Regions from separate parts of the Paenibacillus sp. FSL H7-0690 genome, predicted to be linked through region 2. Evidence: riboswitches for the same ligand, from Rfam matches in the RefSeq annotation. Region 2 holds a riboswitch; the other holds the start of a gene.

Region 1 (3,329 bases), 2.3 Mb from region 2:
GCAATTTCATTACCGCCACTTGCTTCAGCGGAAGCCTCACTGATTTGCTCCGTGACTTCATTCGCTGCTGAGGCAATACTTTGAATGCCTAAATTGATTTCTTCCATTGCTCTCGAGTTATCTGATGCACTGCTAGCGATAGTCGTACTACCTTTGCCGATTTCTACTACCGATGAGCTGGAGTGTTCCGCCATATTATTGAGAACCTCAACACGTTCTTTTAAAGAGTTGGAATCCGCAACGACAGTATTAGAGGTTACCAGTACATGTCCAATCATTTCTTTCAGGCGTTGGGTCATCGCTTGGAAGCTTACGGACAACTGTGCAACTTCGTCATTTCCTTTAACTGATAATTCTTCGGTGAAATCTCCCTCTGCGAGCCGGGCACTATAAGCTGCCAGTTTTGAGATTGGACGTGTTATACGCACACTCATGAACCATGCACCAGTTAGGCCGATGATCAACGTCAGAAGTGTGATTCCGGCACTTGTCCATAGAATACTGTCTGTTTTTTCTTGAATGAAGCTTACGTCACTGCTTACACCGATAACCATCGTACTTCCGGGAATACCGATATAAGCTGTTTTATGTATACCATGTGCGTCGCTATATGTATCGCTTAGTCCAGTTTTTCCTTTAGAGGCTTGTTGCATTGCAGAAGATACGGTGACACTTTCTGCCCGTTGCAATTTTGCATCGTGATCTGCGGATAGAATCTCAGCTTCTTTTCCCTTCAGATTGACCAGAAAAATGGTTTCCACTCCATGTTGTTTCCTCTTTTCCTGAAAATAGAACTCGAGATTGGTGGCAGACTGATCGTTCTTATTTAGGGTTTGCTGGGCGTGCATTACGTTGAGATTCTTATATACGTCCTGAGCAGCGGCAGTAAGGATTTTGTTAATCTGCGGCATAACATAGCTGTTGAAGATACTGATAGAGATAAAATAGAAGCTGGTGCTTAACAAAAGAGACGTGAGCAACAGAACAACAAATAATAAACGCGTAAATTTGCGACTGATCGAATGCTTGATACGAAACATATCGTTCTCTCCTTTTTTTATGGACGATGAGGTCATTTCTTTTTTGGTCTTCACTAGATACTCCATGCCAACTGCTGGAAATTGGCGACCCGAGATATATTCCATAGTTATGTCATATTTCTACTAAATGGATCGGGAATAAGGTGTTTGATACTATTCTATAGAATTAACCTCTGGATGAATAGTGAAAGTTTTGTCCTATAGAGCATTTTTTTCTGAAAAAAATGAATTATTGCTGACTATTTTAGATAATTGGCGAAAAAAAAGAAATGGAACTACCAATTTCATATAAAAATATTATTTTTATGGATTGTTAAGCGCTATTGTGATAGAGTATTAATGTTTTGTTCCGAAAATTTAATATTGTAAGCCGCGGTTCGTAACCATCCCGCGTAAACAAAACTAGGAGGAATTTCAGTAATATGTTTAATTTGCTGTGGGGAGTTTTATTTGTTATTGTCAATTTTGCTTTTTTTCTACTCTGTTACCGCTTGTTCGGGAAAAGTGGAATGTACGCCTGGGTAGGTATTGCTACTGTAATTGCTAACATTCAGGTAGCTAAGACGATTGCTATGCCATTTGATATTGTGATGACACTCGGAAATACGATGTATGTCACTTTATATATGACCAGCGATTTACTTAATGAGAAGTACGGAAGAGCGGAAGCACGTAAAGCGGTCTGGTTTGGTTTCTTCACCTTGCTTATGACTACAGTCATTATGCAGATGGTATTAGTATTTAAGCCGCAGGAGACCGATATCGCTCAGTCTTCTTTGGAGACGATTTTTGGGCTGATGCCTCGACTAGCTTTGGGTAGTCTTACTGCTTACTTCATTAGTCAGTTCCTAGATGTTCGGTTGTACTCTTGGATTCGTAAATATTACAGCACCTCAAGTCAGCTGTGGATTCGTTCCAACGGTAGTACGATGATTAGCTCCTTTGTGGATACACTTATTTTCTGTACCATTGCGTTTGCGGGCTTGTATGACTGGAATGTATGGCTTGAAATTTTGCTTACGACTTATCTAGCGAAGTTCTTACTAACCGCAGTAAGCACACCTATCTTATATATCGCCCGAACCTTTACTTTTGCTGAAGAGGGTTCACCATCATCCGTTCAAAAGAAGGACTAAACAACAATACAGCCAGCGCGTACCGATCATAATCGATGCGTGCTGGCTGTTTTTTCGTTGTAAGATGGACTTAATCGTTACATGAAAGATGTGTACATAAAAATAATATAAAGCTAAAATAAGCTATCGTAGCAATTCTAGCGGGTTAGTTTAACAGGAGCGCCGGCGATGGCGCTTATCACATATCCTTTAGTTTGGGCTGGACTTGCGGGGCAGTCCGATTGAAGAGAATGTATATAATCGGTAGTCACAGAAATTACGAACAGGTGTGATCAAGGATGAATCTAGTAGTTCCTATACTGCGTCATGCAGCACAGCAGCCCGACAGCATTGCCTTAACCCATGACCAAGCAAGTCATACCTATGCCACATTAGTAAAAACGATGCGGAGAATCGCGAATGGCTTACAGCAAAAGGGTCTGAGGCATGACAAAATCGCGATTTTATCTACGAATCGTATTGAATTTGTTGAGGTTTTTTTGGGGGCGATTTATGCGGGCTGTGTTCCCATTCCCTTAGATCCCAAGTGGAGTGCTAATGAACTGCAGGTTATTATAGAGCAGTGCCAGCCGACAATGATTTTTGCCGAGCCGGAAGCCGCAAAGAATCTGGTTTTCAAGGATCAAACGATCCCAACGCTGACCTTCTCAAATAAACGAACAGGTTCCTATGATCAGTGGCTGGCTGCCCTGAAGCCGGAGGCTGAGTTGGATGAGACGAATGAATTATTATTTATTGGCTTTACTTCAGGCACAACCGGATTGCCCAAAGGTTATATGCGTACCCATTTATCATGGTTAAAAAGCTTTGAGGTTTCGAATATTGCTTTTGAATTGGACGCTATGAAGGATGTTTTGGCACCAGGTCCATTTGTGCATTCCCTATCCTTATTCGCCGTAATGCAGAGTCTATATGGTGGAGCAACCTTTCATATCACACAAAAATTTAGTGCCACCCAGGTGTTAGAGCTGTGCCAGCAAATTGCGGGCGTGGTGCTGTTCGTCGTACCAACAATGATCGAATCCATGATGCAGCAGGCTGTACCTGGGCAGATACAGATTGATGCGGTTATTAGCTCAGGTGCAAAGTGGTCGGAGTTGTCCAAGAAAAGGGGCATGGAAGTGTTTGGTGGAGCGCGGCTTTATGAATCCTA
Region 2 (3,329 bases):
AGACAACAAGGCTACTTTGGAGCCCGTATTCGTTAACGTCTCTAACACAGGTTCATTTCCCATGGCAAGAAAAGCGTGATCTAAACGATCTACAAGGCTTTGTTGTACTGTCATTTTGATATCGCTGAAATCAATGACGAAGCCTTCATCCGAGTGGCCTTCCGCGGCCATAGGTTTGCCCTTAAGCACTACTTCGAGCTTATAAGTATGTCCGTGCAGGTTGCTGCATTTCCCTTTGTGTCCCACTAACTGGTGTGCCGCATCGAACGTAAATATTTTGCAGACTGAAACCTCGTTAAGCATTAAGAACCGGCCTCCATTCTCTCCGCCTCATATTGCTCAAGACCACGCTGACGCAATAGACAGGCTGGACAAGTACCGCAGCCACTGCCAATAATACCGTTGTAACAGGTCAGTGTGTGTTCGCGAACATAATCAAAATACCCCAGTTCATCGGCCATTTTCCACGTTTCTTTTTTATCCAGCCACATTAGGGGAGTGTGGATCGCAAACTCATAGTCCATAGATAAGTTCAGCGTAACATTCAATGATTTCACAAAAACATCACGGCAGTCCGGATAACCGCTAAAGTCCGTTTGGCAAACCCCAGTGACGATATGGGAGTACCCCAGTTGTTTAGCTAATATTGCGGCAAAAGATAAAAACAACAAATTCCGTCCATCAACGAAAGTACTTGGAAGCTCATCTCCTTCACCAGCCACGATATCTATATCCTGACGGGTAAGTGCATTGGGAGCCAGCTGATTGAGCAGCCCTAGATCAAGAATATGCTGTTTTACATTAAACTTAGCTGCTATCGCTGTTGCAACTTCGATTTCAGCCGCATGACGTTGATTATAGTTGAAGGTAACTACCTGCACTTCCTCATACTGCTGCAATGCCCAAACCAGGCAAGTGGTGCTATCTTGTCCGCCGCTGAATACGACGAGTGCTTTTTTGTTCATATGAATCTCTCCTTATCACAAGTTGGAATTTAGCGGTTGTCCACTTTTTCTGGATAGAGGTCGTGATTGATTAAGCGGTGTTCCGCCATCGCCTCATACTTCGTACCCGGTCTTCCATAGTTGCAATAAGGATCAATTGAAATGCCTCCGCGCGGAGTGAACTTGCCCCATACCTCAATGTAACGCGGATCCATCAGAGAGATCAGATCATTCATAATAATGTTGACACAGTCCTCATGAAAATCACCATGGTTGCGGAAGCTAAACAGATACAGCTTTAATGATTTAGATTCCACCATTTTTTGTTCAGGAATATACGAAATATACAGCGTGGCAAAATCCGGCTGACCCGTTACAGGACACAAGCTAGTGAACTCAGGGCAGTTGAATTTAACAAAATAATCACGCCCGGGATGTTTGTTATCAAACACCTCCAGAATGTCTGGATCATAACCAAACTTGTACTGTGTTCCCTGATTACCAAGCAAAGTAACTTCTTGCATTTCCTCTTTCAATCTTCCTTCTGACACGACAAAAAACCCCTCTCTTTTCCTTCGGCCTTGGCCGGTAATGGAAAGAAGAACGAGATTTCGAAAACTTGGCTCCACTAAGAAGAAACGGAAGCAACGTCCGTATAAAGGACAGCAACCGCTTGTACTGTTTAATATATTCTTAGTTTTTTATAGAGGGAGTTCGCGAACCTCTCCTGCACAACTTTAGCGCAGACTTCTTCTTAAAGCATATTGCGTCTTGAACTATACCATGGGTAGCCCGCTCCTGACAAGTTCTACTCTTTACTGTTATCTTATACAGATCAGCAAATAACTCCAGATTAACGTGGATAGACCTGCGTATGTAGAGATTAGGAAGCTCAAAAACCACGCCAATTTGATCGCGAATTTCTTTTTTAATCACATGAACTATTCATATGGTTAATTAATATGTGGCAAAAAAAAGGATTCAAATCCTAAGAAAGGGGTAACTTATTCATAATAATCTTCGAGCTAAGGGTGGGAGCATATTATGGAGCAAAGTATACAGCAGCTTATGGATTGGCTTAACAATCATTTAAATGAAACAATCGCTATTGAAAAGAAAGAACTTCGTGATTTGGATAAAGTTCATTTCAATTTAGAGTCCGTAGATTTCCGGAGTGCAGACGATGTCATTGATGAATATCTTGGAAGTGCACTGATATTAAGAGGTTTCGGCAGCACACTTAACGCCGATGGTGAACTGGTATCCCTGCCACAATCCACTTATGATTTAGCTGTTGAAGGTCTTCAAATCGTAGACTTAGCCGACCGCAAGGCAGAAATAACTACGGACAGAGCTAATTACACCCTTTCAGTAGATTAAACGAACATGATTATGATAAGCAAAAAGAGCCCACAGCGATCTGCGGGCTCTTTTTGCTTATCATTTATTCTTCTCCAATGATCTCCACTTCAGTTTCCAGCTCTACACCGAATTTATCCTTCACAGTCGCTCTTACATGGTGGATTAGCCCGATGTAATCACTGGCTGTTGCATTATCTGCATTCACAATAAATCCCGCATGCTTCTTGGATACCTCAGCACCGCCGATTCTTGTACCCTGTAAGCCGCTCTCTTGAATTAACTGACCTGCAAAACGGCCTGGAGGCCGCTTAAACACACTCCCACAGGATGGATACTCAAGCGGTTGCTTCGATTCACGTAAATAAGTTAGTTCATCCATTTTTGCCTTGATCGTTAAAACATCACCGGAAGTCATAGCAAATTTGGCCTCAAGTACAATATACTCACCGCTTGCGAATACACTTTTTCTGTATCCCCATTGCAGCTCATCTCCTTGCAGAGTTACCAATTGCCCGTTCTTATTTATAGCTAGTGCACTATGCAGGACATCTTTGATCTCACCGCCATAAGCACCTGCGTTCATATAGAGCGCTCCACCAACTGTTCCTGGAATGCCACAGGCGAACTCAAGACCCGTAAGCTCCTTATCAAGCGCATATCTGGAAACATCAATTATTTTGGCACCACATTGCGCATATAAGAGATTGTCGCGAATTCCCATTTCGGTCAGTCCTGCCGTTTGCAGAACGATTCCACGTACCCCTCCATCACGGATAATCACATTGGAGCCATTCCCAAGTACCGTAAGGGTTATCCCATTTTGTTCTGCATATGTAACAATCTTTTGAATTTCATCATAAGTAGCTGGTGCAGCCAAAATATCAGCTTTTCCGCCCATTTTAGTGTACACGTGATCTTTTAAATTCTCATGACTTTTCACTATTCCTGCAGTCATTAGCTGCTCTAGATCATCTTGAATTTTGTCAATATTCATGTTTTCATGCTCCTTTAACCATGTATAAA

What was found. A riboswitch is a leader RNA that binds a small molecule or an ion and turns the genes downstream of it on or off. The one in region 2 is predicted to bind preQ1.
Region 1: linked by a shared signal. The riboswitch ahead of MHI32_RS06340 (queuosine precursor transporter) and the one ahead of queF (preQ(1) synthase) in region 2 are both predicted to bind preQ1.

The regions. Positions count from the first base shown of each region.
Region 1 is NZ_CP150281.1:1,424,558-1,427,886, forward strand. Features, by position in the region: gene MHI32_RS06335 (methyl-accepting chemotaxis protein) at 1-1,040, opposite strand, end outside; PreQ1 riboswitch class I at 1,407-1,452, shown strand; gene MHI32_RS06340 (queuosine precursor transporter) at 1,463-2,176, shown strand; gene MHI32_RS06345 (AMP-binding protein) at 2,455-3,329, shown strand, end outside.
Region 2 is NZ_CP150281.1:3,748,411-3,751,739, forward strand. Features, by position in the region: gene MHI32_RS16455 (6-carboxytetrahydropterin synthase) at 1-303, opposite strand, end outside; gene queC (7-cyano-7-deazaguanine synthase QueC) at 303-965, opposite strand; gene queF (preQ(1) synthase) at 995-1,468, opposite strand; PreQ1 riboswitch class I at 1,632-1,675, opposite strand; gene MHI32_RS16470 (hypothetical protein) at 1,989-2,324, shown strand; gene murB (UDP-N-acetylmuramate dehydrogenase) at 2,389-3,300, opposite strand.